DNA from 2 places in the Fusobacterium perfoetens ATCC 29250 genome. Region 1 is predicted to be linked to the other one. Evidence: riboswitches for the same ligand, from Rfam matches in the RefSeq annotation. Region 1 holds a riboswitch; the other holds the start of a gene.
The links. Region 1 has a riboswitch for lysine ahead of T364_RS0108245 (Na+/H+ antiporter NhaC family protein). Riboswitches for the same ligand answer to the same signal wherever they lie in the genome.
Positions count from the first base shown of each region.

Region 1 (5,200 bases):
ACAAATCCTGCTATCAATAAGAAAGAGGCAGCTATTCCAATTACATATCTACTTACAACTTTTGTTAATACCACTAAACCAACATTTTGAGAATATGTTGCTGTTGGAAAAGAGTTTAAAGCAGAAGCAACTAAGGCTCCAAATCCATTTCCTATAACTCCACCAGATAATTCTTTATCAGTAACTTCTCTATTCATTCCACCTAAAGTAACAGCAGATAAATCTCCTACAGCTTGAATGGCAGTCACAAGATACATAATAGACATAGCTATAATAGAACCAATTTCAAATTTTGGTGCTCCAAATACAAAAAATTTAGGTAAAGCAAACCAAGAAGCTTCTTTTACAGGAGTAAAATCTACAATTCCTAAAAATAGAGAAATTATATATCCTATACTCATTCCAATTAAAATAGAAGATAATTTAGTTATTCCTTTTGTATAGTGGTTAAAAAATAAAACTATTCCTAAAACAATTAAGCTTATAGCCCAATTTTCATATGAACCATATGTAGGACTTCCAACTCCACCAGCCATATAATTAATTCCTATTGGAAATAGAGATAATCCAATAGAAAAGACTACTGTTCCGGCTACTAATGGTGGAAAGAATTTTCTTATTCTTTTTAAATAACCACCAATTAATATAGAAACTATTCCACCCATTATTTGAGAACCAAAAAGAATAGGTAAATTTTCTGAGCCACCAGCTAAAATAGCTAAGGTTGTTGGTAAAAATCCAAAACTTACTCCCATTACTATAGGTAAACCAGAACCTGTTTGTAATCCAAAAATACTAATAGGATAAATTTGAATAAAAGTAGCTATAGCAGCAGTAAGCATAGAACATTGAATTAAAATTGTAATAATATTTTGATCTAATTTGGCAACTCTAGAAACAATTAATATAGGAGCAACATTTCCTACAAACATAGCTACAATATGTTGAAAAGCAAGTGGTAGAGCTTCTAAAAAAGAAGGTTTTCCATCTATTTTAAATAACTCATTAGATTCAGTTAAATTATTATTTTTTTTAACATTTTTCCTCCATAAAAACAATTGTAATTTTAAATCCAAAATATTTTAACATATTTTTTTAATAAAATCTAGTAATGAAAAAAATGTTGATTATAAGATTTAATTATAATCAACATTTTTTTTAATTTTTATTAAATTAGATATGTTTTTTTCTTGTTATTAATAAAATAACTGCAAGAGCTATCATTCCAAAAGGAAGAGCTAAGAATAAACTTCTAGTATATCCTACTATAATATAAGAAACAAAAGATACAGCAGCTACTGTTAAAGCATAAGGTAATTGAGTATAAACATGATTTACATGATTACTTTGAGCTCCAGCAGAAGCCATTATAGTAGTATCAGAAATTGGAGAACAATGGTCTCCACAAACAGCCCCAGCCATACAAGAAGAAATTGCTATTATCATCATTTGATGGTCACCTTCAAAAACAGCAACAACTATCGGAATTAAAATTCCAAATGTTCCCCAAGAAGTTCCTGTAGCAAAAGCAAGTCCACAACCAACTAAGAATATAATTGCTGGTAACATATTCATTAAAGAACTTGCTGAAGTCTCCATAAAGTGAGCTACATAAGGAGCTGCTCCTAAACTATCAGTCATAGCTTTTAAAGTCCAAGCAAAAGTAAGAATTATAATTGCTGGAACCATTGCTTTAAATCCTTCTGGAATACATCCCATACATTGATGGAAAGTTAAAACTCTTTTTAATGAATAAATAATAATTGTAAATATCATTGCAAAAATACTTCCTAAAGAAAGACCTAGAGATGCATCACTACTAGAAAATGCCTCAACAAATGTAGCTCCACTGAAAAATCCTCCAGTATAAATCATTCCAATTACACAGCAAATAATTAATAAAGCAATAGGAATTACTAAATCTAAAACAGAACCTTTTTTATTTTCTTGAACTTCTTCTGTAACAAATGAACGGTCAGCAGTTGTAAATAAATCTCCATTTAAAGCATTTTCTTCATGAATTCTCATTGGTCCATAATCTATTTTAGAAATAACTAAAGTTACTAACATAAATATTGTAAGTAAAGCATAAAAGTTATAAGGAATCGCTTGAATAAATATTGAAAATCCGTCTTCACCAGGAACAAATCCTGTAACTGCTGCTGCCCATGAAGAAATAGGAGCTATAATACATACAGGAGCTGCTGTAGAGTCTATAATATAAGCAAGTTTTGCACGAGATACATTATATTTATCAGTAACAGGACGCATAACACTTCCAACAGTTAAACAATTAAAATAGTCATCAACAAATATTAAACATCCTAGTAATATTGTAGCAAGTTGAGCTGATACACGAGATTTTATTTTTTTACTAGCCCATAATCCAAAAGCTAATGAACCACCAGCTGAATTCATAAGACAAACCATAGTTCCTAGTACAACTAAGAAAATTAAAATTCCTACATTATAACTACTAGAAAGAACTGAAATAAAACCATCTTGTAAAATATGAGTAGCCGTTCTTTCAAAAGTAAAACCAGAATAAAATAAACCTCCAACAGTAATTCCTATAAATAGTGAACTATAAACTTCTTTAGTTATAAGTGCAAGAACTATCGCCACTATAGGTGGAACTAAAGACCAAAATGTAGAATAAAGTGCTGGTTGATATCCTTCTTCTCCAGCAAAACTAAAACTAGATAACAGTAAAAACATTGAGCATATAAGAATGCTTCTAATAAAACTTTTTTTCATAAAACCCTCCATATTTATAAAAATTTAATATTAACAAATAAAAAAAGCCACAAATAAAATGAGGCTTCACAAAAATGAGTTATATGCAATTAGTGTAATGATAATAACAAAACTAATATACTTTGATAGCTCTCCACAAATTTGTGACAGTCTATTATATATTTTATAATAGCCCAAGAATTATTTGATGATTATAATCCTTTCGGCAATTCTCCCTTTTATCTAAACAACAGTCCATCAACTTTTTACATTTAGATTACTCTTGAAAATTGCAACCTCTATCCTCTAGCTTATTTACTTTTGTGCATTATACTACTTATTTATATAAAAGTCAATATAAAACTTAAAAAATATATTTTAGAAAATATATGAGTAATATAAATAAAAGTTATAATAGAAAACTATTGTAATTTTTAATAGAGTTATAAAAAAATATATTGAATATACCAAAAATATATGATAATATATGTTAATATTTAATAAAAAGGGGTGAGGGTGATGAATTTTATATTTTTATCTCCAAATTTTCCAAAAAGTTATTGGAATTTTTGTAGAGGATTGAAAAATAATGGTGTTAATGTATTAGGGATTGGGGATGCAGAATATGACAGTTTATCTCCAGAATTAAAAAATTCTCTTAATGAATATTACAAGGTTTCATCATTAGAAAATTATGATGAAGTTTATAGAGCTTGTGCTTTCTTTGCTTTTAAATATGGAAAAATTGATTGGATAGAAAGTAACAATGAATATTGGTTATTAAGAGATGCTAGACTTCGTACAGATTTTAATGTAAACACAGGATTAAAAAATGATAAGATAGCTGGTATAAAATATAAAAGTAAAATGAAAGAATTTTATGCTATGGCAGGAGTTAAAACAGCTCGTTATCATATAGTTGATAATTATGAAAATTCTTTAGAATTTATTAGAGAAGTAAGCTATCCTGTAATTGTAAAACCAAATAATGGAGTTGGAGCAGCTGCTACTTATAGACTTGATAGTGATGAAGAATTTAATTTTTTCTATGAAACTTATGATAAAGATATAGAATATATAATGGAAGAATTTATAAATGGAGAATTACTTTCATATGATGGTATAGTAAATAGTAAAAAAGAAATAGTTTTTGAAACAGCTCATGCTTATCCTACACCTATTATGGATATTGTAAATGAGAAAAAAGATGTAACTTACTATTCTTATAGAATTATACCAGAAGATTTAAAAGAGGCAGGAAGAAAAACTGTTCAAACTTTTGATACAAATAGTCGTTTTTTTCATTGTGAATTCTTTAGACTTTTAGAAGATAAACCAGGATTAGGAAACAAAGGAGAAATAGTAGGATTAGAAGTTAATATGCGTCCACCTGGAGGATATACTCCTGATATGATGAATTTCGCTAATAATATAGATGTTTATCAAGTTTGGGCAAATATGATTTGTTTTGATGAAGGAAAATTTGATGTTGATTCAAGACCATATCATTGTATTTATGTTTCAAGAAGAGATGAACATAATTATGTAAATTCAAAAGAATATGTTTTAGAGAAATATAAAAATAATATAGTGATGATAGAAAGAATGCCTGATATATTTTCAGCAGCAATGGGAAATGATATGATTACTGCAAGATTTGAGACACTAGAACAATGCTTAGAATTTGAAAATGATTATCTAAAACAATACTAGAAAAAGGGGGAGAGAATATGTATATAGCTTATTATAAAGAATATAGCCATTTTTTAGGAAGAGATATGGAATTTAAAGTTTATGGACATAGTGGAAAACCATGTGTAGTTTTTCCAGCTCAAGATGGAAGATTTTTTGATTATGAAGGATTTGGAATGGTTGAATGTATAAAAAATTATATAGAAGAGGGGAAAATTCAACTATTTTGTGTTGATAGCATAGATTTAGAAAGTTGGTCTAGAAAAAATGGAGATTATCAGCAAAGAATAGAACAACATGAAAAATGGTTTAATTATATAATTAATGAAGCTATTCCAAGATTTAGAGAAATTTATGGTGAAACTTCTGGAAATTATTATTATGGAAAATTTTTAACAACAGGTTGTAGTATGGGAGCGTATCATTCAGCAAATTTCTTTTTCCGTCGTCCTGATGTATTTGATAGTGTTATATCATTAAGTGGATTATATGATGCAAACTTCTTTTTTCCAAACCATTTTAATGAACTAATTTATAATAATTCACCTGTTGAGTTTTTAAGAAATATGCCTTGGAATCATCCATATCTAGATATATATAGAAATTCTAAAATTGTAATTTGTGTAGGACAAGGTAGATGGGAAGAAGAATGTATTAGAGATACAAACTATATGAAAGAAAATCTTGAAAGATTACAAGTTCCAGCTTGGATAGATTATTGGGGATATGATGTTGACCATGATTGGCCATGGTGGAGAGTTCAACTTCCATA
Region 1 covers NZ_KK211416.1:280,308-285,507, forward strand. Annotated here, with positions in the region: gene T364_RS0108240 (uracil-xanthine permease family protein) at 1-1,076, opposite strand, end outside; gene T364_RS0108245 (Na+/H+ antiporter NhaC family protein) at 1,174-2,757, opposite strand; lysine riboswitch at 2,876-3,046, opposite strand; gene T364_RS0108250 (ATP-grasp domain-containing protein) at 3,256-4,449, shown strand; gene T364_RS0108255 (esterase family protein) at 4,467-5,200, shown strand, end outside.

Region 2 (5,200 bases), on a different contig from region 1:
AAAGCTGGACATATAAAAACAAAACTTACAGAAATGGCTATGATTGCTGAAACTGTATATGCTTTATCAATAGCTTCAGGAATTGAAGGATTTAAACATCCAAGTGGTTTCTGGATTCCTAATCCATTATTATCTCATACATGTAAATATACATGTACAAAAATACCATTTGATGCTGTTCGTTATGCTAGAGATATTATTGCTGGTTTTGGAGAAACAGCTCCTTCAGAGTTTGATATGCGTTCACCAGAAATTGGAGAAATTTGTAGAAGGGCTTTCAATCCTGGAAATCCAGAATATGATTCATTTGATAGATTAAGAGCAGTTCGTTTTATAGAACATATGGTTAGAGGTTCAAACTGGACAGCAATGGCTCTTCATGGTGGAGGAAATCAAGAAGCTTCTACAGTAATGGCTCGTTCATTTACAGATTGGAAACATCTTCAAAATATAGCTAAAAGTGCTTGTGGAATTACAAAAGATGGAGATAAATATGATGAAATTATAAATGATATAGGAAGAAGAAATGGGCGTATTTGTACTATAGGAGATTTACCTAAAAGTGATAAATAGTTAAAAATTAAAATTATTTTATAAATATAAAAATAGAGAATTAATTTAGAATAATAAAAATTTTATGATTTAGAAATAAAAGGATTGTTATAATAAGTATCCTATTACTTAGATATTTAAGAATTTTAGGTACATTAAAATAACAATCCTTTTTTTTATAAAATATTAATAAAAATCCAAATGATAGTATAAATTATAACAAAAATTAAGAAAAATTTTATAGATTTTTTTAAGTCCCATTTATTAAATTCTACTAAGGAACACTTATTGTAGATTTCTTTGTTATAATAAACTTCAATTTTTTCACCAATATTTTTTTTAGAATATTGGAATAAACCTGATTCTAAGGTTTGAACTTTCTTTTTTTCTTTTTTATTTCCAATTTCAATTATCAGTCTTTTTAGAGGAGTAACTTCAACAATTTTTCCTGTAAGTTTTTCTCCAGCTCTAATTTTATTTCTCCTTTTCATATTTTGAAAAATAAATATTAATAATATTATAAAAAAGATTATTTCTAAGATTTCCCACATATTTTCCCCTTTATTTTAAATTATTTTTTAAATTTTCATAAGCTTTAAAAATATTAGCTATTTGGACTTTTACTCCAACCTTAATAGCATTTTCATCTATCATAAATTTATCATTATGTAATGGTTCACAAGCACCAATACTTTCATTTCTAATACCTAAATAAAAGAAAGCTCCAGGTACTCTTTCGAGATAATAAGAAAAATCTTCTGCTCCCATTTCTGAATATTTTTTAGTAATAACATTTTCTTTTCCTAAAACTTCATTTCCAACTTCTTTAACAATATCTACATATTCATCATGATTTATTAAAGCATTATAACTATTTCTAAAATTAACAATAGCTGTAGCTCCATATCCTTTTGCTACAAATTCAGCCATTTCTTTGATTCTTTGTTTATTGTATTCTCTACTTTCAGTAGAAAGAGTTCTTAAAATTCCTGTAACTTCAACTTCTCCAGCAACTATATTTTCTTTTGTTCCACCATTAATAGTACCAAAAGTTATAACTACAGATTCTCTAGCATCTGTATTTCTTGAAACAATAGATTGAATAGAACTAATAATTTGAGCTGTAGTAACTATAGCATCAACCCCCTCACTTGGAAAAGCTCCATGAGTACTTTTTCCTATAACTTTTATTTTTACTCCACAAGAAGAGGCAAACATAGGCCCATATTTAATTCCTATACTTCCAACATTTACAAAAGGGTCAACATGAAGTCCAAATATAGCATTTACATTTTTTAAAACTCCATCCTCTATCATGGGAAGAGCTCCACCAGTAGTTTCTTCTGCTGGTTGAAAAATAAGTCTGATATTACAAGGAATTTCATCTTTTATTTCTGATAAAATTTTGGCTACTCCTAATAAAACTGTGTTATGAACATCATGACCACAGGCATGCATTTTTCCAATATGCTCAGATTTAAATTCAAAATCATTATTTTCTAATATTGGTAAAGCATCAATATCTCCTCTTAAAGCAATAGTAATAGAAGAATCTTTTCCAGGGATATCAGCTACAATTCCACTTTTTCCAATATTTGTTTTATAATTTATATTAAGTTCATCTAAAGTTGAAGAAATATATTTTATTGTTTTTGGTAAATCAAAATCTAACTCAGGAATTTTATGTAAATCTCTTCTAACTTTTATAAACCAATCATTATATTTATCTATATTATTTAAAATTATATTATTCATAAAAACCTCCATAAATTAATTAATAAGAATTATAGCAAAAAAAAATCTATAAAACAATAAAAATTATAAAAAATAAATTTATATAATATATAGTTTAAGATATAAAATTTATATTTTATTTTTTATAGAAATTGTTATAAAATGACAACAATAAAATAGGAAACGGATTGAGGAGCAAATGACAAAAGTAATTATGTTGAGTTACCTAACTTTGAGATATAATGAAAGGGGATTTTGCCGAAATCTAAAAATTATAGGGAGGATTTTTAGGTTGGGAATATGGAGAATATCCATATAACTGTCATTGATATTCAATGTTGTGCTTTCTGTTGTGTTATTCATTGTTGTGATACTAAAAATAAATTATATTATCTCAAAATGAAATATAAACCAACAGATAAGTCTGTTGGTTTTTTATTTTAAAATGAAAAAGGAGATAATATATGAGAGTAGTATTAAAATATGGTGGTTCTAGTGTAGCAACTATTGAAAAAATTAAAGCGATAGCTGAATATATAGTGAACTTAAAGAAAACAAAATATAATGAAATTATAGTTGTTGCTTCAGCAATGGGAAAAACAACAAATGCCCTTATTGCTATGGCAAAAGAAATCTCTGATTCACCAAATCAAAGAGAATTAGATTCTCTTTTATCTACAGGGGAACAACAAACAGTTTCTTTATTATCAATGGCTATAAATTCTTTGGGACAAAAAGCTGTATCATTAACAGGGTATCAAGCTAATGTAAAAACTGTAGGAGTTCATACAAAAAGTAAAATCAAAAATATTGATACAGAAAAAATAGAAGAATATTTAAAAGATAATAATGTTGTTATAGTAGCTGGATTTCAAGGAATAAATGACCATGGAGATATAACCACATTAGGAAGAGGAGGGTCAGACACAAGTGCTGTTGCCTTAGCTGCTTCTCTAAAATGTGAATGTAGAATATATACAGATGTTGAGGGAATTTATAGTGTTGACCCAAGACTTTATAAAAATGCTAAATTTTTAGATAAAATTTCTTATGAAGAAATGATGGAAATGGCTAATCTTGGAGCTGGAGTAATGGAGACAAGAGCTGTGGAAATTGGTAAAAAATATAATATTCCTATTTTTGTTGGAAAAACTTTAAGTGAGACAGGAGGAACTTGGATAATGGATATGAATGATGTTTTAGAGGATAAATTAGTAACAGGAATTAGTATAACAAAAGAGATAATAGTAACAACTCTTTCAAATATTAATTATTCTAGTGAAAAAATAGCAAAAATATTTACAATAATTAATGAAGTGGGATTAAATATAAATATGATTTCTCAAAATGTTTCAAATGACAATAAAGCTAAAATATCATTTAGCTGTGTAGAAGGAGAAAAATATTTATTAGACCAAGCTATTGAAAGAATAAAGATGGAATTACCTTGTATAGAGTTAGGATATAATGATAACTTATCAATGATTTCAATAGTAGGTGTAGGAATGATAAATAACTCTGGAGTATCTGGTAAATTCTTCTCAGCTTTAAGTAGAGCAGGAATAAATTTTTATCAAGTAACAACATCAGAGATAAGTGTTTCATGTAGTATAGAAAGAAAAGATATAAATAAAGCAGTAGAAGTAGTAGCAGAAGAATTTAATTTATAGAGAATAATTTGAGGAGGATAAATATGAGAGTTGCTATTGTAGGAGCTACAGGATTAGTAGGAAGTACATTTTTAAAAGTTTTAGAGGAAAGAGATTTAGGAATAACAGAGTTATATTTATTTGCTTCAGCAAGAAGTGCTGGTAAAAAAATAACTTTTAGAGGAAAAGAATATACAGTAGAAGAATTAACAGAAAATAGTTTTGATAGAGGAATTGATATAGCTCTATTTTCAGCTGGTGGAGATATAAGTAAAAAATATGCCCCAATAGCAGCTTCAAAAGGATGTTTAGTAGTTGATAACTCTTCAGCCTGGAGAATGGATCCAGAAGTTCCATTAGTTGTACCAGAAGTTAATAAAGAGGCAGCATTTACAAATCATGGAATTATAGCAAATCCAAACTGTTCAACAATTCAATGTATGGCTCCATTAAAAGCTTTAGCTGAAAAATATGGATTAAAAAGAGTAATATACAATACATATCAAGCTGTATCAGGTACAGGACAAAAAGGTGTAGAGGATTTACAAAATGGATTAAAAGGATTAGCTCCTAAAGTATATCCTCATCAAATTGTAAATAACTGTTTACCACATATAGATGTATTTATGGATAATGGATATACAAAAGAAGAGATAAAAATGATAAATGAAACAAGAAAAATATTAGAACTTCCAGATTTACCTGTAACAGCTACTTGTGTAAGAGTTCCAGTTATAAATTCTCACTCAGTATCAATTACAGCTGAGCTTAATAGTGAATTTGATATAGAAGATGTAAAAAAAGTTATTGGTGAGTATGAAGGAATAATATTAGTGGACAATCCTAAAAATAATGAATATCCTTTAGCTACTGAAGCTAGTGGACAAGATAAAGTTTTAGTAGGAAGAATAAGAAGAGATTTCAGTACAGAAAATAGTGTAAACTTATGGACTGTGGCTGACAATATAAGAAAAGGAGCAGCTACTAATGCTGTTCAAATAGCCGAATTATTTAGAGATATAAAAAATAAATTAGCTTAAGGAGAAAAAAATGTCAATTTTTACAGGTTCAGGGGTAGCCCTAGTAACACCATTTACAAATGATAATCAAGTAAATTATAAAAAATTAGAGGAATTATTAGAATTTCATGTAGAAAATAAAACTGATGCTATAGTTGTAGTTGGAACTACAGGAGAAGCTTCAACAATGACAGAGGAAGAGAGATTAGAAGTTATAAAATTCACTGTAGAAAAAATTAATAAAAG
Region 2 covers NZ_JHXW01000006.1:17,342-22,541, reverse strand. Annotated here, with positions in the region: gene T364_RS10395 (4-hydroxyphenylacetate 3-hydroxylase N-terminal domain-containing protein) at 1-573, shown strand, start outside; gene T364_RS0103285 (hypothetical protein) at 729-1,103, opposite strand; gene T364_RS0103280 (M20 metallopeptidase family protein) at 1,114-2,307, opposite strand; lysine riboswitch at 2,467-2,640, shown strand; gene T364_RS0103275 (aspartate kinase) at 2,751-3,956, shown strand; gene T364_RS0103270 (aspartate-semialdehyde dehydrogenase) at 3,980-4,975, shown strand; gene dapA (4-hydroxy-tetrahydrodipicolinate synthase) at 4,986-5,200, shown strand, end outside.
Region 2: another riboswitch for lysine. It lies ahead of T364_RS0103275 (aspartate kinase); the one in region 1 lies ahead of T364_RS0108245 (Na+/H+ antiporter NhaC family protein).